One region of the Micromonospora sp. NPDC005291 genome, then DNA from elsewhere that is predicted to be linked to it. Evidence: riboswitches for the same ligand, from Rfam matches in the RefSeq annotation. Region 1 holds a riboswitch; each other region holds the start of a gene.
The links. A riboswitch is a leader RNA that binds a small molecule or an ion and turns the genes downstream of it on or off. The one in region 1 is predicted to bind cyclic di-AMP.

Region 1 (5,054 bases):
CGCCGAGCCGGACTACAAGGCCGTGGTCGACGCGTTGTTCACCCTCGGCCTGTCCGGGGTGCAGTTCTTCTTCATCCTGAGCGGTTTCGTGCTGGTCTGGTCGGCCCGCGTAGGCGACTCCCGGCGCACCTTCTGGCGGCGACGGGTCGCCAAGATCTATCCGAATCACCTGGTGCTGTGGGGGGCGGCGCTGCTGGTCGCCTGGTGGTTCGCCGACCCGGTCCTGCCGGCGGTCGCGCTGGAGAACCTGCTGTTGTTGCAGGCCTGGGATCCCCGACCGGGCTGGTTCTACAGCATCAACACCGTGAGCTGGTCGCTCTCCTGCGAGTTCTTCTTCTACCTCTGCCTGCCGTTGGCGCTGCCGCTGCTGCGCCGGGCCCGGCCGAAGCTGCTCTGGGTGCTGATCGTCGCGCTACCTCTGCTGATCCTCGCGCTCTGGCCGGCCCAGCACCTGGTGCCGGAGGCGAGCCGCTGGTGGTTCACGCAGATCTTCCCGCCCGTACGGTCGCTGGAGTTCTGGATGGGCGCGGTGGCGGCCGAGCTGATGCGCCGTGGCCTCTGGCGCGGCCCGGGGCTGACCGCAGCCAGCGTGATCTTCCTGGCCACCTGGGTGGCAGCGGCAGAATGGATTCGCGCCGAGCTGTGGACCACGCTGCTCGCGGTGGCGTACCTGCTGGTGATCACTGCCGCCGCGGACGCGGACGTCCGAGGTAAGCGTTCCCCGTGGCGGTCCCGACCGGTGGTCTGGCTCGGCGAGGTCTCCTTCGCCTTCTACCTGGTGCACGTGCTGGTGATGACGAGCGTGCTGCGCTGGAGCGGTGACTGGGGGACCGGCTTCCAGGGCTGGCGTGGCCCCGTCGCGGTGCTCGGCTTCCTGCTGGTGAACCTGGTCCTCGCCGGGCTGCTGCACCGCTTCGTCGAGACCCCGATGATGCGCCGGCTCGCTCCACGCCGCCCGGCCCGCCAGGTGTCCGTCCCTCAGCAACGCACCGCCAGCATCGAAGTCAGCGGCCACGAAGACCGCACCGCCGATGGCGTCGGGACCCAGGCCCAGGCCGGCGAAGCCGCCGGCGGCGACGTCGAGCAGGCCAGCGGCCGATCGACGTACGTCGACTCGCGCTGAGGCGTCCGCACTGGTCAGCGCGGTCGGCGCGGCGTACGCCGACACGCCCGTGGTCGATGCGCCCGGGTCGGCGTGACGGTAGCGTGGGGGCGTGCTTCCGGTCGCGTTCACCTGTCCCCTGTGGTGGGTGGCGCGCTGGGCGACACGGGTGCTGACCAGCCTCGCCGTCGTCGCGGCCCTGGCGCTTGGCGCAGGCCCGGCCTCGGCCGCCACGCCAACCCTGAGCGCCGGGCCGAGTTCCGTGCCGACCCTGAGCGCCGTGCCAACGGCTGCGCAATCGGCCCAGGTGGCCCCTGAGGGAGCCGTCGAGACCTCCTTGCCGGCCTGGTCGGTCGACTCGCAACCGGCGCTGCCCGCCGGCCGGGGCACCGTCGCGGCGGCCGGCGTGCTGTCGGTGTGCGGGGCCGGGTCCGACCGGCTGCCCCTCGTCGACGGTCCGAGCGGCCGGGCGCCCCGGGCCCCACCAGGGCGCTGAGCCACCGGGACGAGCGTCCCGTCGCCGCGCCCTGTCGATCCACCCGCTCCGCACCCCGCCGATTCGTGGCCCACCGTGGCCCGGTGGCCGGTGGGGCTCCCACCGCATTGCTCTCTCCCCGAGGTGCCGACCATGGAGACCGTCGTCTTCTACCAGTTCGTGACCGAGGTGCCGCAGGCCGCCGCCATCTGGTCGGCCCTGTTCCTGCTGGCACTGGGCGTACTCATCGTGCTGGCCGCCCGCCCCGAGCGGGACCGGCCAACGGACGACCCGCTCCCGACCGCGCCCACCGCCCGGGAGTTGGCCGCGGCCGAGGCCGTCGACCTGCGCCGGTACGCCGAGGAGGTGGCCGTCGCCGCGGCCGGCGCGACCAGGACCGCACGGCGGCGCCGCGTGGCCTGGCTGACCGCTCAGGAGCAGATGGAGCGGGCCTGGGGCGGGTACGACGAGGCGGACACCGCCGCCCGTCGCTTCGCGGGTGCCGGGGCGCTGCCCACCCCGCATACCCCCCGCACCCCCGCCGAGTACGCCTCCCGGGAGCGCTACCTGCATCGCGCGGCGGCGGCGGCGCACTGGCGGGGCGACCTGACCATGGCGCAGTTCGGCGACGTGTTCGGGCATCGGCACGGGTGGGATCCCCGGCGGCACCCGGTCGAGCAGGAGGTGCTGCTGAGCCGGGCGATCCGGGACGCGAGGCTGGCCGACTACCAGGCCGCCGCCACCCGGGAGCGGGCCGCCTGGCGGGACGCGGAACTGGCCGCCGAGTCGGCCCGCACTCTCGCCGAGGAGGCGTACGCGGCAGCGGCCCGGCTGCGGCCGAACCCGGTACCCGCCCGCCGGGCGGCTACCCGGGCGTTCCGTCCCGCACTCGTGGCACGCTGGCGCCCGGCTCGCGCGGGTTGAGCCCGATCCGTTATGTGAGCCCGGTCATGTCAATGGCGAATCGGGCGTCGGGCACGATTGGCTCGATTTTTCCCATGATTGTGGCCGCATAATCGGCGGCCTGTCCGGTTGTCGCCCGCAGGCGTCGCCGTAACCGGTTGTCCCATCGAGTCACATCATCGGCAATACGCGCAGAAATTGTCGCGCCGATTGGAGTTTACGCAGGTGAACCCGGCTTGGCAGGGGAAGGGCCGGCCAGTACTGTCGTCCTGTCCGGTGCGGTAACCGTTCGCAAGAGGCGACGCCGCGCCGACCCGCTCAATCGTGATCTACGAACCGGGGACCCATCAGTAAGTCCGGGGTGAATCCGCGAGCCACGGCCCGCGGTAGGGCGATCTTCCCGCCCGAATCCGTCAGCTAACCCGGTAGGCGGTGTCGGAAGGAGTTCTATCCTCGTGCAGCACCTTTCCATCCCTCGGTTGTTCCCTCGCCTCCACGGCGCAGCGGTGCCCCCGCTCATTCGTCCAGTGACGGTGAGCTGACCCCCGGGTCACTGCCTTTCCCGCCCGGCCGCGCCGGGCGTTCCCCTGAGCGGTTCACCATCCGCGGACCACGGTCCGCGCGCTGGCGCCTGCCCGGATGCCGGTCCGGCCCCCGGTGTGCCGCTCTCCCCCCGATCCGTGGAGGACCCCGTGAAGCACACCCTGAAGCGTCAGCTCCGCCGCCTCGCCACCGAGCGCCCTTACCAGATCGTTGTCGCCTCCGCCGCGGCCCTCGCGATCGCCAGCACCACCGGCGCCCTGGTCACCAGCACCGACGACGCCCCGGCCAGCCAGCACACCGTGACCACGGTCGCCGAGATGCGCAGCGACACCGCTGCCTCCCGCAGCGAGGCGCGCGACGCGTCCTCCTCGGCCAGCACCGCACCGACCACCGCCGCCCCCGCGCCGGCCACCAGTGCCGCGTCGCCCGCAGCCAAGGCCAGCAGCAACCCGGACCTGACCCGTAAGCCGGAGCCGCCGAAGCCGCCCGCGACCAAGGTGCTCGACTACGACTACCAGGTGCAGAACACGTACTACAACTGCGGCCCGGCTGCCACCCGCAACGCTCTCAGCGCCGCCGGCATCAACCGCACCCAGGATGAGCTGGGCGCCGAGCTGGGCACCACCGAGATGGGCACCAACTCGGCCCTGGACACCACCCGGGTGCTCAACGCCGAGGTGAAGGGCTCCCCGTACCGGACCCGGATGTTCGCCGGCACGCCCAGCTCGGCCCAGATGGACCAGCTCCAGGCCGACGTGGTCAAGGCGATCACCGACGGTCGCGGTGTGGTGGCCAACGTCGTCGGCGACGCCACCGACACCAACGGCGGCTGGCACTCCTACGGCGGCGGGCACTACATCGCCGTGGTGGGTTACAAGGACAACGGCCGGACCGTGCGAATCGCCGACTCGGCCAACGCGGCCGACCCGTCGTACTGGATCACCACGATCGACCTGGCCAACTGGATCGCCAGCCGGGGCTACTCCGCCTGACCCAGGCACGTTGACCGCCGCGGGCGCCGTCCCCCACAAGGGGCCGGCGCCCGCGGCGTCTTCACCGAGCGGTCAGGCCTGCGCCGCATCGACGATCCTCGTACCTGGTCGCGAACCGTGGGAGACTGCGGCCGTGGTGGATGAATCAGGTGGCCGGGCAGGCCGTGGGCCGATCCTGTTGCTGCTGCACGGGATGGGGGCGACCGGAGACGTCTGGCTGCCGTGGGCGCCGTTGCTGGAGCAGCACTGGCCCGGGCGGTGGCTGGCACCGGACCTCGCCGGCCACGGCTGGTCGGCCCCGCTGCCGTCGTACACCTTTGCTGGTTTCGCCGGCCGGATCGCCCACGGCCTGGCCGCCGACGACCGGCTCGTCGTGCTCGGGCACTCGCTGGGCGGGGTGGTCGGCCTGGCGCTGGCCGCCCGCGCCACCGGGATACCGGTGGACGCGGTGGTCGGGCTCGGCATCAAGGCGCTCTGGTCGCCGGCCGAGCTGGCCCGCGCCGCGGAGCTCGCCGCGCGCCCGGTGAGCTGGTTCGCCAGCCGCACCGAGGCGGCCCGCCGCTACCTGCGCGTCTCCGGGTTGGTCGGCCTGGTCCCGCCGGATCATCCGGTGGTGGACGCCGGGTTGCGTCAGGTCGACGGCCGGTGGCGCCTCGCCATGGACCCGACAGCCTTCGGCGTCGGCGAGCCCGACCTGGCCCCGTTGCTGGCGGCGACCGACGTGCCGGTGGTGCTGGCGCGTGGCGAGCACGACCCGATGGTCACCGACCAGCAGCTCAAGGAGTACGGCGTACCGGTCGCCACGCTGCCCGGTCTCGGCCACAACGCGCACGTGGAGGACCGAGCGGCCGTTCTGGCGCTGGTGGACCCATACCGGTGATCGGTCACAACGGTGCGGACGCGCTCGGTGCCTTCCCGCTGTCGCCGTGATGCAGTTGGACGTGGGCGAGCTGGGTGAAGCGGATGCAGTGGCTGGTCAGTTGGCTCCGAGCATCCGGCGGACCCGGCCGGCGACGGCCTGCTTGACCCGCTCGCGCAG
Region 2 (5,054 bases), on a different contig from region 1:
GCGGCCTGCCCGACCATCAACGGAGTGGTCAGTGCGGCTGCCCGTACCGCGATCAGGACCGCCTGCGGGAAGGTCGGCAAGCCGTACGTCTGGGGCGCCACCGGCCCGAACTCGTTCGACTGCTCGGGGCTGACCCAGTACGCCTACAAGGCCGCCGGGATCAGCCTCACCCACCACACCGGTGACCAGTGGAACGAGGGCAAGGCCATCTCGCGAGCCGACGCCCGCCCCGGTGACCTGGTCTTCTTCTTCGCCGGCCTGAGTCATGTCGGGCTGTATCTGGGCAACAGCCAGATGGTGCACGCCCCCCGGGCCGGTAAACCGGTGCAGGTGTCCAGCATCAACACGATGCCGGTCGCCGGGTTCCGCAGACCCGGCTGATCCCCACAGGCACGACGACGGCCCCCGGTCACCGACCGGGGGCCGTCGTGGTTCTCAGTGGAGCGCGTGGCGTCTCAGCGGGGCGCGCCCACCGGTGACGGCAGCAGCTGCACGTCTGCGAGGTCGACGTACATGATGCGGTGGCCGAACTGGATCTGCGCGTAACGGTTCTGGCCGCGGATCACCGTCCAGTCACCCGGCGAGGAGCCGTCGAACGTGCTGGCCCGGTAGTACTCGCCGGCCAGGACCGCGCCGACGGCGTACCGCTGCCCGGCGGACAGGGTGTACTGGAGTGGTGAGATCGCCTGGTAGGGCACCCCGGCCGGGTAGGCGGCCTGCTCCGGGTACGCCCGCCCGTACACCGGGATGGTGGCCCGTCCGGGCTTCGGGGTCGCCACCACGCCGACGGTCCAGCTGGCAGTCGGCGCGGACGCCGGGTTGTGAAACCAGGCCCGTTGACCGAGATACCAGATTGCCGTCCAGTCGCCCTGCCGGCCGGCGAGCGCGTACGTCTGACCGGCGGATGCCCGGGCGCCGTGATCGGACACCTCCATCGTGTTCGGGGTGCCGCCCGGGCGGAGCGCGATGTCGTTGACCAGCGGGGCGTCCGCGGACGGCGCGCTGCGCAGCACCACGGCCGAGGAGCCGCGTGGCGCGCACGGCACGCCGACGGTGACGCAGCCGATGAACGCCGGCTGGTTGGTGGCGTAGTCCGGGTCGATCCGGACCAGCCCGGTGGCCGGGGTGCCGGTGTCCAGCCGAGGGGCGTGCAGCAGGTTGAAGTAGTGCGTCCAGTCCCAGTACGGGCCCGGGTCCCAGTGCATCCCGCGCACGGTCGAGGCGACGGTGCCGGGCACGTTGTCGTGGCCGATGATGTGCTGGCGGTCCAGTGGGATGCCCAGCCGCAGTGCCAGGTGCCGGACCAGCTTCGCCGAGGTCCGGTACATCGCCTCGGTGTACCAGGTGCCCTGCGCGGCGAAGCCCTCGTGTTCCAGGCCGATCGACTTGGCGTTCACGTACCAGTTGCCGGCATGCCAGCCGACGTCCTTGGTCTTCACGTGCTGGGCGACGTGCCCGTCGACCGAGCGCAGCGAGTAGTGCCAGCTCACGTACGTCGGGTCCTGGACGAGCTGCAGGGTGGTCGCCCAGCTCGCCTCGGTGTCGTGGATGACGATGTACTCGATCTTCTGCCGCGCGGGCCGGTCGGAGAGGTCGTGGTTGCCGTAGTCGCCGTCGCCGAACGCCTCGTAGGGTGCCGGGATCCACTCGCAGGAGATGGTGCGGGGGCATTCCAGCCCGTCCGGGCGAGCCAGGCGGCGCAGGCCCAGCCGGTCCAACCAGGAACGCTGCGGTTGCACCGCGCGGGCCGGCAGTGTGATCCGCTGGCCGTCGTCGGTCACCCGGGTTTCGCCGGCACCAATGGTGGTGAAGACCTCGTCGGCGAAGGCCGCCGCGGCGTCAGCGCTGTCCGCGCCGGCGTAGCGGGCCACCGCGCCGTACCAGGCCGCCGGGTCGGTGTCGGCACCGACCGGCGCGCCCAACTCCCTCTGGTACGCCCCGAGCAGCGCGGCGCCGCCCCGGATGTTGACGCCCGCATCGGTGCGCAGTGCCTCGGGGGCGGCGCCGGTCAGCGCGGCGGCGGCGTCCATGGTCTGCAACGCGGCGGCGGGCGGCGCGGGATCCTCGGCCGGTCGGGGGGCGAGCAGTCTCGCGGAGCGGGAGTCGTCGCCGCGTGGGTCCTCGGTGCCGGCGTCGTGGTGGCCGCGCCCGGGTAGGGCGGCCACGTGCCGGGCGTCGGTGAGGTGCATCGGGCCGTAGCCGCCGCTGGTGCTCGGTGTGCCGGCGTTGCTGTCCCAGCGGGACTCCAGATAGGAGACGGCGAGCAGCACGACGGTCGGCACACCGTACTCGGTCGCCGCCGCGGCGTACTGCTGCTGGCGGTCGGCGGTGGGCGCGGCGGCGGCCGGGCCGGAGGGTAGCGGAACCGCGGTCGCGGCTGCGACCACGGCGGCGGCGAGCAGTGCGCGCCGGCCGGTCGACAGGGTTGAATGGCGCATCGAACCCCCTAGATGTTGCGGGTGAAGGTGAGGTCACCTTCGCGCCGCCCGGGAGTCTGCGTCAATACCTTTCCATGTATCGAGGTGTTAGGAAAAAAATCTTCACACACGGTCGGTGAACCTTTCGGATCGGTACGGAGTGTCACGGCCGCACGGGTTGCGGATCGGTAACAGCCGTCTCTACTCTGGTCATTTGTCGGCCCGATAGCAGGTCCGCCCAGCCCGGGCGGTAACGGACCGACACCGCCGAGTCGCTTCCGAGCGAACCGGGGACCCAGGTTTTCCCGGGGTGAATCCGCAGCCATTGCGGTAGGGCGCCAACTTCCCGCCCGAACCCGTCAGCTAACCCGGTAGGCGGTCAGGAAGAAGGAGTACGGAACCCGGTGGCACTCCATGCCCCGCGGCCGTCGTCCGAGCGGTCGGCGTCAGCCGGCCCGACGTCGATCGTGCCGCGCCCACGCTGGTCCCGCTTCACCACGGCCCTCGCCGCACTGGCCGGCGTCGCCGTCGTCCTGACCGGCAGCGCCACGGCGGCCCACGCGGACCCGTCCGTCGCCGAGATTGAGCGCCAGATCGACGCCGACTGGAACAAGCTCGAACCGATCATCGAACGCCACAACGCCACCCGAACCGACCTGGCTGCCAAGCGCAAGCAGGCCGACGCGCTGGCCGCCCGGATCGCCCCGCTGGAGCGGGAGGTCGACGCGGCGATGGACAAGGTCAGCGCCCTCGCCGTCCGTGCCTACAAGGGCGAGAACGTCTCCACCGTCAACGCGATGTTGGGCAGCCGGTCACCCACCGAGGTGGTCGGCCAGTTGGAGATGCTCGACCGGTTCGCGCACAACCAGCAGCAGGACGTGCGGCAGGTCGCGGACCTGCGCGACGAGCTGGCCCAGCAGAAGGCGCCGCTGGACGAGATGGTGGCCCAGCTGACCCGCACCGAAGCGCAGTTGGCGGCGAAGAAGAAGCAGATCAACGAGGAGATCGACCGGCTGCAGAAGCTGCGCCTCAAGGTGTATGGCAACGGTGGCGGCGGTTCGCTGCGCCCGGCGCCCTGCCCTGGCAGCTACCCCGGCGGCGCCGCGGGCACGGCCGTCAAGTTCGCCTGCGCCCAGATCGGCAAGCCCTACGTCTGGGGTGCCGAGGGCCCGAACTCGTACGACTGCTCCGGGCTGATGCTGGCCGCCTGGGCCAAGGCTGGCGTGTCGCTGCCGCACAACGCCGCCGCGCAGAGCCGCGTCACCAAGGACGTCAGCAAGGCCAACCTGCGCCCCGGCGACCTGGTCTTCTACTACAGCGACATCCACCACGTGGGCATGTACGTCGGCGGTGGCTGGGTGGTGCACGCCTCGCAGGCTGGTCAACCGGTCAAGATGAAGAAGGTCGACGACGGCCCGATCCACAGCTACGGCCGCCCAGGCTGACCCACTCCTCACGAATGAGGGCCCGTCGCGATCCGTTCGCGGCGGGCCCTCGTCGTGCGTACAGGGATCAGCGGGTGGGCCAGGCGCGCCAGCTCTGCCAGGCGCGGCTCGGCGTCGGCCCACGTTGGCCCTGGTAGCGCGAACCGTAGACCGCCGAGCCGTACGGGTGCTCGGCCGGCGAGGAGAGCCGGAAGATGCAGAGCTGGCCGATCTTCATGCCCGGCCAGAGGGTGATCGGCAGGTTCGCCACATTGGAGAGCTCCAGCGTCACGTGACCGGAGAAACCCGGGTCGATGAAGCCGGCGGTGGAGTGCGTGAGCAGCCCGAGCCGGCCCAGTGAGCTCTTCCCTTCCAGCCGGCCGGCGAGCTGGTCGCCCAGCGAGATGACCTCCAGCGTCGAGGCGAGCACGAACTCCCCCGGGTGCAGCACGAACGGCTCGCCGTCGGGCACCTCGACCGCCGATGTCAGGTCGTCCTGCTGCATCGCCGGATCGATGTGGGTGTAAAGGTGGTTGTTGAAGACCCGGAACAGCCGGTCGAGTCTCACGTCGATGCTGGACGGTTGGACCAGGGTGGGCTCGAACGGCTCCAGGCCCAGCGTGCCGGCCTTGATCTCGGAGACCAGGTCGCGGTCAGAGAGCAGCATCGGACCACCATAGCGAGGTAGGCGGTGACCAGCGTGTCGAGGTCGCTCTTCGTACATTTGTTCGATAGAATGTCCGCATGGCTTCCTGGTCCGAATTCGCCGCCGACGAGCCCCGACTCGCCGACGGGATCCGCGTTCTCCTTCAGCAGTACGGGCCGGGCTTCGGCTATCTGGCCACGGTCCGCGCCGACGGCGGACCCCGGGTCCACCCGGTCTCCCCGGTCATCACCGACGAGGGCCTCTTCTGCTTCATCATCGACTCTCCGAAGCGCCGTGACCTCGAACGGGACGGCCGTTACGCGCTGCACTCGTTCCCCCCGGAGGAGAGCGACGACGAGGCGTACGTGGCGGGGCGGGCCCATCCGGTGACCGATCCGACACGGGTGGCCCGGCTGGCGCAGGGCGCCCGTGCGGAGCCGCAGGTCGACTGGCGGCTGTTCGAGTTCACCGTCGACGTGGCGATGCTGACCCGCCGCGAGCAGCACACCGCGGGCATTCCGGGTCTCGCGCCGGGTCGGCCGGCCGTTCGGGTCTGGCTCGACCCGC
Region 3 (5,054 bases), on a different contig from region 1:
CACGAGCCCGCTCCCCCACTGGGCGCCGGTCACCTCATCATGGCCGACCCCGAGGGCAACGAGTTCTGCCTCGACTGACCGGGCGTTCGCCCAGCTCACTGCCGTAATGGTGGGATGCCATGCGAACATGTGTACGTGTCGCCCGGGGCCAACATCCTGCACGCCGACCTGGACGCGTTCTACGCGTCGGTCGAGCAACGCGACGACCCGCGCCTACGCGGGCGGCCGGTGATCGTCGGTGGGGGCGTCGTCCTCGCGGCCAGCTACGAGGCGAAGGCGCGGGGCGTACGCAGTGCGATGGGCGGTCAGCAGGCGCGCCGGCTGTGTCCGGACGCGATCGTGGTGCCACCCCGGATGTCGGCGTACACGGCGGCGAGCCGCGCGGTCTTCGAGATCTTCCGGCAGACCACCCCGCTGGTCGAGGGGCTCTCCATCGACGAGGCGTTCCTGGACGTGGGCGGCCTGCGGCGGCTCGTCGGGTCACCGGCCGACATCGCCGAGCGGCTGCGTCGGGAGGTCAGTGAACGGGTCCAACTGCCGATCACGGTGGGCGTGGCCCGCACGAAGTTCCTGGCGAAGGTGGCCAGCGGGGTGGCGAAGCCCGACGGGCTGCTGGTGGTCGCGCCGGACGCCGAGTTGGCGTTCCTGCACCCGCTGCCCGTGGAGCGGCTGTGGGGCGTCGGCCCGGTCACCGCCGCGAAGCTGCGGGAACGACGGATCCGTACGGTCGGCGAGGTGGCCCGACTCGGCGAGGCCGCGTTGGTGTCGATGCTCGGGGCGGGCGCCGGTCGGCACCTGCACGCTCTGGCGCACAATCGCGACCCCCGGGCGGTTCAGGTGGGGCGTCGGCGCGGCTCGATGGGCGCCCAGCACGCGCTGAGCCGTAGCCCGCATGCCCCGGCGGAGCTGGATGCCATCCTCGCCGGGCTGGTCGACCGGGTCAGCCGGCGGATGCGGGCGGCCGGGCGGTCCGGGCGCACGGTGGTGCTGCGGCTGCGCTTCGGCGACTACACCCGGGCGACCCGCTCACACACCATCGGCAAGGCGACGGCCGACACGACGTCGCTGCTCACCGCCGCGCGAGCGCTGCTGCGGGCCGCGCTGCCCGAGATCGATCGTCGTGGTGTCACCCTGATCGGTGTTTCGGTGGGCAATCTGGACGACAACCCGGTTCAGCCGGAGCTGCCGTTCCACCGCGAACCGGGTGCGGAGTTGGACGCCGCAGTGGACGCGGTCCGTGACCGGTTCGGATCGGCGGCGCTCACCCGTGCGGTGCTGCTCGGCCGGGATCCGGGCGTCGAGATGCCGCTGCTGCCGGATTGACCGGTCTGCGTGCCGCGTTCGGGGGGCCGAGCTGCGACCGGAGACACATCACAGCAGGTCGGCGGTTTAGCCAGCGGCTGACGGGTGACCCTTGTGGGGTACAGCCTGACAAGGGGGGACCCACGATGTCCGACGACACCAGCAACCGACCGAGCCGTCACGCCGAGCGCCCGCACGACGTGACCGACCCGCTGCTCTGGCAGTTGGCGATCGACGTGCTGAGCGCCCACGAGCCGGACGACGAGGGGCAGTGCCGCAACCTCCAGTGCGCCGGGCAGTCCTGGCCGTGCACGGCTCGCACCGGCGCCGAGCAGTCTCTGCGCGTGTCCCGCGGCACGCCCGCCTCGGACGAGATGCCCATGGACGGCGGCGACAGTGACGATGTCGGCACTGCCTGGCCCGGGGAGGGCGCGGTACCGGCCCAGCGATGGGCCCGCAATGCCGACCCGGTGGCGTCGCATCGCGGATCGAAGGCGTCCGCCTCGGCGGCGTGACGGCGGGGTGCACCGGCACGAACACACGGCGCTGCTCAGCGCCACACACAGGAACGCTCGGCCGGTGACCCGGCCGAGCGTTCGTGTGTCATCCGTCAGAGGCTGAGCCGCTGGCCCGGGAAGATCAGACCCGGGTCGGTGCCGACCAGCGGCCGGTTGTGCTCGTACAGGGCCTGCCAGCCGCCGGCCACCCGGTGGGTGTCGGCGATCTCCGACAGGGTGTCGCCCGGCTTGACCAGGTACTGGTCGCCCGCCGTCGGCGCGGTGCGCTCGTGGTTGCGGGTCGCCGGCTGCTCGCCGCGCGACGACCGCTCCTGCGGCGTGGTGGGCTTCGCGGTCGACTTCGTCGACGGCTTCTCGGTCGACTTGGTCGACGGCTTCGCGGTCGACTTGGTCGACGGCTTCTCGGTCGACTTGGTCGCGGAGCCGCCCTTCTTGCCGCAGGTCGGCCAGGCGCCGATGCCCTGCCCGTCGAGCACCTTCTCGGCGACGGCGATCTGCTCGCCGCGGCTGGCCAGGTCAGCGCGGGCGGCGTACTTCTTGCCGCCGTAACCGGCCCAGGTGCCCTGCGAGAACTGCAATCCGCCGTAGTAACCGTTGCCGGTGTTGATCTTCCAGTTGCCACCGGACTCGCACTGGGCGATCGCGTCCCAGTTGACCGCGGCCTGCGCTGGGGCGGCCGGCCCGAAGAGGGCGACGGCGCCGGTGACCGCACCGACGGCCAGGGTGCCGACGGCGAGACGGCGGGTGGTGACCCGTCGATGACGGGGGGTGTAGACAGACGTCATGTGAGCTTCCTCCACGCCGGCGAGGTGAGCTGTCGGGTTCGGGCCGAGGAGCCCGGCCGCACGGTGGCGGCTTCACCCCGAGGTGACATGCACCGAGGAACGTTGGGTCCCCCGCTCCTGCCCGGTGACTGGGTTCCGACGACCGGGGGCAGGATTTGGCGTTGCCGGCCGTGGTGTCCGCAATGGCGAACCCGACCGACGTTAGGCACGGTCGGTGACGGTCGCCCACCCCCTGTGAACTTCTTCACCGGGCCACGCGGGGCGGGTCGCGCAGCGGTTGCGAGCGATCGACGTCTGTGCAGTCACCATCATGGACCGTTTCCGATCAGACGTCGGTCCCGGTGGTGCGTGCCGAGACGAGCGGGTGGGTGTCACCGCCCCGCTGGAACCGCTGGTGGCGAATTGACGTTCGAGCAAGAAACGGTAGATCGACGGTCGCGATGCTCCTGGGCATGCCGGGTTGACCCGAGCAGCCAAGCCCGCCCAGGAGGAGATCATGCCGATCCACCAGAACCGCACCGGGCGCCGCAGCGCCGCCGCCATCCTGCTGACCGTGCTGGCCAGCGCCGGACTCGCCGCGCTCGCGCCGACCGCCGCGCAGGCGGCCAGCACGTGCACCAGCCTGACCTTCTTCCGCGTCGGTGGCTACCCGGGCGGTGCCGACATGCACGTGCCCACCATCGGCTGGCAGGACGGTAACAAGACCTGCTACCTGGAGTACGGCCACTCCAACAGCGCGGTCAAGGTGTTGCAGGAGGCGCTGAACAACTGCTACTCCCAGTCCCTGAGGCTCGACGGCCAGTACGGCACCAACACCCGGAATGCCGTCCGGGCCGCGCAACGTCAGATCAACCAGACCTGGGAGTGGGCGAACATCGCCGAAGACGGCGAGTATGGCCCGCAGACCCGGGCGTGGATGGGCTTCGCGATCTTCGGGGTCAACGGTGGCCCGGTCATCCCGAACGTCTGCTACTACCCGGGCTGACCCGCGCGACGGCGCCGGCCGGAATCCCCCGTTGGATTCCGACCGGCGCCGTCGTGGCGTCTCCGGTCCCTCCCCCGCACCGGAGACTCCGGCCCTCAACACACCCGTACGGCCTCGATGCGCGTGTTCCAGGTGCCGCCAATCGCGGCCGAGTCATACGCCAGGTTCGCCCGGTAGCCGTAGGCGTGCTGGTAGCCGAGCAGGCCGGTGGCATTGGCGTTGTCCCAGAAGGTGGAGACGGTGCCGGACGGCCGGTTGTTCTTGATCGACTGGGCCCTGTTGCGGAAGTACGAGGGCAACGTCACGTCGTTACAGCCGTTGTACGGCCCGTCGAGGTAGAAGACGTCACCGGAGAAGTTGATCCCGGCGTAGAGGCAGAGCAGGTTCGAGGGGCAGGCGTAGTTGGCAGCCTGGGCCGGGCTCGGGGCGGCGCCGAACACGGCGGTCAGGGCAACCGTGGCAACCAGGGCGGACGTGAGCCTTCGCCGAATGCTTCGCACGTGAGTGACCTCCAGGTCTCGTCACGACCGCGTCGGCCGTGAGTCGAATTGCCGACATCGGATTGAGAGATGTCGCTGTGCCTACGATGATCTGCGCGGAAGGTCGACGGATTCCTGCCGGAACCTCAATCCGGCTGTGCCGGCGGGGTTGGCCGACCGGCGGCACGGGGGCGAGCGGCGATTCATGGAGATTCGGATCCTCGGACCAGTCGAGGTGTGGTCGAACGGCCAACTGATCGACGCGGGAGCGGCCCGGCAACGCGCCGTCCTCGCCGCGCTGGCGGTCGACGTGGGCCGGCCGGTTCGCGCGGAATCCCTGGTGGATCGGGTCTGGGGTGACTCCCCGCCTCCCCGGGTCCGGCACAACCTGCACGTCTACCTCGCTCGGATCCGCCGGGTGCTGACCGCTGCCGGGGCGCCGGACGCGCTGGTCCGCCGCTCCGGCGGATACCTGCTGGACCTACCGCCGGAGACGGTCGACGGACAGCACTTCGACGCACTGCGGCAGCGGGCCGTCGAGCTGGCCGACGACGACCCGGAGCGGTCGGAGCTGCTGCGCCGGGCCATGGCGCTGTGGCGCGGCGAGCCGCTGGCCGGGTTGCCCGGCGAATGGGCGGCCCGGGTTCGGCAGGACTGGCACCGCCGGCACACCGAAACCGTCGTGCAGTGGGCCCGCAACCTGCTGCGCCGGGGTGAGCCGACGGCCGTGATCGACCCGTTGACCCGGCTCGCCGACGAGCACCCGCTCGACGAACCGGTCGCCGCCGCGCTACTGCACGCGCTGGCCGCCGCGGGGCGGAGCGCACAGGCGCTGGCGTACTACGCCCGCTTACGGGACCAGTTGACCGACGCGCTCGGCGCGGACCCGAGCACCGAGCTTCGCCAGCTGCACCAGGCCATCCTGCGCGGTGAGATCACCGTGCCGACACCCCCCGCCGAGCCGACCCCGACACACACTGCGGCC
Region 4 (5,054 bases), on a different contig from region 1:
CACCCGTTCGCGGTGATCGTCGGCTGCTCCGACTCGCGCCTGGCCGCCGAGATCATCTTCGACCGAGGGCTGGGTGACCTGTTCGTGGTCCGTACGGCCGGGCACACCGCCGGCCCGGAGGTGCTCGGCAGCGTGGAGTACGCGGTGACCGTTCTCGGCACCCCGCTGGTGGTGGTGCTCGGCCACGACTCGTGCGGCGCGGTGCAGGCGGCCCGGGAGGTCGCCGCGACCGGCACCCCACCTCGTGGGCACCTGCGGGCGGTGGTCGACGCCGTGCTGCCCAGCCTGCGCCGGGCCGAAGCCGAGGGCGTGGACGACATCGACGAAATCGTCGACATCCACATCGCGCAGACGGTCGAGACGCTGCTGGGGCAGTCGCCCGTGCTGGCCGACGAGGTGGCGCAGGGGCGGTGCGCGGTCGTGGGCGTGTCGTATCGGCTCGCCGCCGGAGCGGTACGCCCGGTGGCCGCCGTGCCGGCCGGCTTCGCGACGCTCGACGTGCCGGCGGGGTCGACCGACCCGGCCGCGCCCGCCGCAGCCTGACGCGTCGAGGGCCGTCCCGCGACGCGGAACGGCCCTCGACGGGGCATCGTGCGGGTCAGAGCAGCGACATGTGCACGTGGTCGGTGTGGTTCGACGGCCCGCTGTACGAACTCCAGCCGGTCGCCGGGAACCAGATCTGGCGGTTCCAGATCACGTAGTAGATGCCGAGCCGGTCGGCGTTCCGGATGAGGAACGCGGCGACGTTGTTGCCGTACGTCCGGGTGTCCTCGTTGTGCCACGGGGCGAAGCCGCTCTTCTGCAGCGACCAGTCGCAGGCGCGGCCCTTCGGGTGCTCCCATGGCCCGCCGGAGCGGTAGCAGCCGACGAACCGGCTGAAGCCGGCCCGCTTGACCTCCTTGTACGCGTGCAGCGTGCGAGGCGTGATGCAGCCGGACGTGGTGGGGTCATTCTCGCTGCACGACTGGGGCTTCCAGTCACCGTCGGAGGTGCGACCCGGGCCGAGCCGGGCGACGGGCGAGGTGGCATCCACCAGGCCGCCGGTGAAGCCCTTTCCGCCGACCAGGGAGAGCGCCTTGTCCGCCTCGCTCTTCCGCTTCGCCATCAGGGCGGTCTGCTTCTGCTGCTCGCGGACCTCCGTGTCGAGGGCCAGCTTGGCCTGCTCGGCGCGGGCCTTCACCGTGTTGACCTCGGAGAGCTTCTTCTCGTTGACCATGTTCATCTCGTCGAGCACCGAGGCGCGCTGGACGAACGAGTCGGGGGCGTCGCTCTCCAGCAGCATCGCGATCGCGCCGATCCGGCCGGTCCGGTACGCCTGGGCGGCGATCTGCCCGACCTGCGGGGCCAGCGCATCCAGGTCGGCCTTGGCCCGGTCGACCTCCAGCGCCAACTCCTGCTGTCGCTTCTTGGATTTGTCCAGCTTGGACTTGGCGGCGGAGTAGTCGCGGTTGGCCTGCTCGATGACGTCGTTGAGCAGTTGGGGCTCGCCGTCCTCCTCGTGCCCGGACGGTGTGGGGGTCGTCGGGGCGGCATGGGCCGGGAGGGGCCCGGCGAGCACGGTCAGTGCGGCGATCACGGCCACCACGGGTGTCAACCAGCGGCGTAGGGGTGCCGTCACAATGTTCCCTTCCGTCGACCGCCGACCGGGTTAGCTGACGGGTTCGGGGCGGAAGTGGCCCCTACCGCTGACGCGGATTCACCCCACGTACCTGGGTCCCCGGCTCGCCGGTTGGCGATTGGGCGGTGGCACCGCAGGCGCCGCTTCGCGCCTTCATCGGTAACCGGCAGCGAGGTTACCCGAGAGTCGGCCTGGTGAGCTACGCCTTGATGTCGACCAAAAGTGTCATTTCGCCATGGCGTTGAGTGACCAGTGACGCGGTTCTCAGGGCGGATGCCCAAACTGGTCACGCTGAGGAGTGTCACCATGCCGTATCTGTGCTCCTGTTCGGCTCCGGCCACCGGTCGGTGGCGGTGTGTGGGGGTGAGGTCCGCGTCGGATCCGGCTCGCCGGGTCGACCTGTTCGCGGTGAGATGAGTGCGGCCAGTGCCTCCGCCCGGGCCGGCTGGGGTCGCGGGGCGGGAGCGTCGGCGGACGGAGGGGCATCCGTGCGCCCGGCGGTGGTCACCACCGCGGCCAGTCCGGTGGTCAGTGGCACGGCGGCGATCAGGCCGAGTGTGGCCACCGCGCTGCGGACGATCTCCTGCGCGAGGAACTCGCTGGTGAGGATCTGCCCGATCGGCCGCGAGTCGGCGGTGAGCAGGAGCAGCAGGGGTAGCGACGCGCCCGCGTACGCCAGCACGATGGTGTTGACAGTGGAGGCGATGTGCGCGCGGCCGACCCGGGTGGCCGCACGGTACAGCTGCAACCGGGTCAGCCCGGGGTTCGCGTTCGCCAACTCGGTGACGGTGGCCGCCTGGGTGACCGTCACGTCGTCGAGCACCCCGAGCGAGCCGATGATGATCCCGGCGAGCAGCAGGCCGTGCAGGTCCACGTCGCCCTGGAACATCGACAGTGTCGTCGCATCCTCGCTGCCGAAGCCGGTGAGGTGGGTTGCGGCCGTGGCGATGGTGGCGAGCACACCGGTCAGCACCAGGCTTCCCAGGGTGCCGAGCACCGCGACCGAGGTCTGCGCGGTGACCCCGTGCGTCAGGTAGAGCACCACGAACATGATCAGGGCCGCGCCGACCACCGCCACCAGCAGGGGTGATTTGCCTGCGCCGATGCCCGGCAGCACGAAGGTGAGCAGGATGGCGAAGCTGGCGGCCAGCCCGGCGAGCGCCGCCAGGCCCCGCCACCGACCGAACGCGACGATCGCGGCGGCGAAGACCACCGCCAGCCACACCATCGGGGTGCCGCGCTGATGCTCGGCGATGTTCCAGTTGCTGGCGGTGGGATCGGTCGGGTCGGTGAGCTCGACCAGGATGACCTCGTCGCCGACCTCGACCCGGGGCGCGCCGGGGCCGTCGGGCACCGGTGTCCGCACCTGCTGGCCGGCGGTCGGCCCGTCGTCCACCCGGACGTCGACCGTGCCGCACGGCCCGGCACCGACCCTCGGTGTGCCCTCGGGGCTCGACGGCACCGGCGGGCATGGCTCGGTCACCACCCGGGTCACCGTGCCGGGGTGGCGCGGCACGTCCGCTCCGCCGTCGGTCTGCGGGGACCCACCCCGCGGCCAGAGCAGCACGGCGGCGAGCACGGTGGCGACGAAGAGGGGCACCACCGTCATGACGAGGATCCGTCGTACCCGGGGCGGGGCGGACGGAGCGGGGCGGGTGTGGTCGGAACCCAAGGCGAGACTCCCAACGATCCGGTGCGGGGTACGGGTCAGCGTGCCGGTCGGTTCACCGTTGCCGTGGAAACGCGGCGACAGGTGCGGCGGATCGCTGGCTGACGACCGCTCGATCACGGACGGTCAGTGCCCGGCCCGGCCGGCCGAAGGCGCCACGTCGTGGTGGCGCCGGTGCCCGGCTGTGCAGCGGCATACGGAGGGTCACCGTGGAATGCCCGGACTGAGGGCTGTCAGCCGCGCTTCATGAGCCGGCCGACTGCCGCCATCATCTCGGTGGCCATCTCGTCGGCCCGGCCCTCGGCTGCCCCCTCGTGCATGCAGTGCCGGGCGTGCCCGTCGAGCAACCCCAGCGCCACCTTGTCGAGTGCGGCCTGGATCGCGGAGATCTGGGTGAGCACGTCGATGCAGTAGCGGTCGTCGTCGACCATCTTCTCGATGCCGCGGACCTGCCCCTCGACGCGGCGGAGCCGCGTGAGCAACTGGTCCTTGCTGGCGGTGTACCCGCGGATCGGGGTGGGTGCGGTCATGTCGACAAGGATAGCGTACCCCTGGGGGGTATGGTACGGTCCTCTTCTGGCCGGATACCCCCACCGGGTACCGGTAACGTGCAAGGGTAGAGGTCCGCCTCCGACTTACCCCCCAGGGGTATAGGCTTCGGAGGTGGCGAAGGGAGACGTTTCGATGGTCAACACCACGTACCAGGTGCAGGGCATGACCTGTGGGCACTGCGTCAGCGCGGTGAGCGCCGAGGTCGGCGCCATCGAGGGCGTGCGTGACGTCCAGGTCGACCTCGCGGCCGGCCGGGTCACCGTCAGCAGCGACCAGCCGCTGGACACCGGGGTTGTTCGGGCCGCTGTCGACGAGGCCGGCTACGACCTCGTCGACGCGTGATCGGAGGGTCGGTATGCGCACCGTGACGAGATTGGCCGGGTTCGCCGTCGGTCTGGCGGCGGTCTTCGGCGCGACCTACGGGATCGGCCGTCTGGTCGACCCCGCCCCGGTCGCCGACAGCCGGCACGACGGCGGTGCCGCCCACGCGACAGGGGAGCACGACGAGGCGACCGACCGGCTCCCCGGCGGCCTGCTCGTCTCCGACCGCGGATATACCCTCGAACCGGTCGATGCCCCGGCCGACGAGTTCGCCTTCCGGATCACCGGGCCCGACGGGCGCCCGGTGACCCGGTACGACGTGGCGCACGACAAGCGAATGCACCTGATCGTCGCCCGACGGGACCTCTCCGGCTTCCGCCACGTGCACCCCGACCTGGCCCCGGACGGCACCTGGCGGGTCGACACCCCGCTGGCCGGCCCCGGGCAGTGGCGGGCGTTCGCCGACTTCACCCCGACCGGGGGTGAGCCGCTGACCCTCGGCGTGGACGTGACCGTCCCCGGTGAGCTGACCGAACGGCCGCTGCCAGCCCCGGTGACCAGCACCACCGTCGACGGCTACACGGTCACCCTGACCGGTGCGCCGCAGCCCGGCCGCACGTCACCGCTCACCCTGACCGTCAACCGGGACGGGCAGCCGGTCACCGACCTTGAGCCCTACCTGGGCGCGTACGGGCACCTGGTGGCACTGCGCCGAGGCGACCTGGCGTACCTGCATGTGCACCCGGACGGAACGCCCGGCGACGGGCGGACCCGGCCCGGCCCGGCCGTCACCTTCCTCGCCGAGGTGCCCTCAGCCGGCAGCTACCGGCTCTACCTCGACTTCCGGCACGGCGGGACGGTGCACACCGCCGAGTTCACCGTCGTCACCGGCAC

Region 2: linked by a shared signal. The riboswitch ahead of ABZT18_RS25725 (NlpC/P60 family protein) and the one ahead of ABZT18_RS09400 (C39 family peptidase) in region 1 are both predicted to bind cyclic di-AMP.
Region 3: linked by a shared signal. The riboswitch ahead of ABZT18_RS28105 (transglycosylase family protein) and the one ahead of ABZT18_RS09400 (C39 family peptidase) in region 1 are both predicted to bind cyclic di-AMP.
Region 4: linked by a shared signal. The riboswitch ahead of ABZT18_RS13650 (hypothetical protein) and the one ahead of ABZT18_RS09400 (C39 family peptidase) in region 1 are both predicted to bind cyclic di-AMP.

Annotation. Positions count from the first base shown of each region.
Region 1 covers NZ_JBEXGR010000005.1:145,341-150,394, forward strand. The annotation lists gene ABZT18_RS09385 (acyltransferase) at 1-1,123, shown strand, start outside; gene ABZT18_RS09390 (hypothetical protein) at 1,215-1,598, shown strand; gene ABZT18_RS09395 (hypothetical protein) at 1,731-2,501, shown strand; cyclic di-AMP (ydaO/yuaA leader) riboswitch at 2,786-2,927, shown strand; gene ABZT18_RS09400 (C39 family peptidase) at 3,161-4,015, shown strand; gene ABZT18_RS09405 (alpha/beta hydrolase) at 4,149-4,895, shown strand; gene ABZT18_RS09410 (polysaccharide pyruvyl transferase family protein) at 4,992-5,054, opposite strand, start outside.
Region 2 covers NZ_JBEXGR010000023.1:7,321-12,374, reverse strand. The annotation lists gene ABZT18_RS25735 (NlpC/P60 family protein) at 1-381, shown strand, start outside; gene ABZT18_RS25730 (peptidoglycan recognition family protein) at 456-2,438, opposite strand; cyclic di-AMP (ydaO/yuaA leader) riboswitch at 2,673-2,809, shown strand; gene ABZT18_RS25725 (NlpC/P60 family protein) at 2,822-3,862, shown strand; gene dcd (dCTP deaminase) at 3,930-4,508, opposite strand; gene ABZT18_RS25715 (pyridoxamine 5'-phosphate oxidase family protein) at 4,586-5,054, shown strand, end outside.
Region 3 covers NZ_JBEXGR010000028.1:26,148-31,201, reverse strand. The annotation lists gene ABZT18_RS28120 (VOC family protein) at 1-78, shown strand, start outside; gene dinB (DNA polymerase IV) at 136-1,323, shown strand; gene ABZT18_RS28110 (hypothetical protein) at 1,449-1,817, shown strand; gene ABZT18_RS28105 (transglycosylase family protein) at 1,913-2,605, opposite strand; cyclic di-AMP (ydaO/yuaA leader) riboswitch at 2,605-2,776, opposite strand; gene ABZT18_RS28100 (peptidoglycan-binding domain-containing protein) at 3,102-3,590, shown strand; gene ABZT18_RS28095 (peptidase inhibitor family I36 protein) at 3,686-4,090, opposite strand; gene ABZT18_RS28090 (BTAD domain-containing putative transcriptional regulator) at 4,275-5,054, shown strand, end outside.
Region 4 covers NZ_JBEXGR010000008.1:21,792-26,845, reverse strand. The annotation lists gene ABZT18_RS13655 (carbonic anhydrase) at 1-543, shown strand, start outside; gene ABZT18_RS13650 (hypothetical protein) at 599-1,618, opposite strand; cyclic di-AMP (ydaO/yuaA leader) riboswitch at 1,623-1,753, opposite strand; gene ABZT18_RS13645 (YibE/F family protein) at 1,920-3,290, opposite strand; gene ABZT18_RS13640 (metal-sensitive transcriptional regulator) at 3,521-3,817, opposite strand; gene ABZT18_RS13635 (copper ion binding protein) at 3,972-4,181, shown strand; gene ABZT18_RS13630 (hypothetical protein) at 4,195-5,054, shown strand, end outside.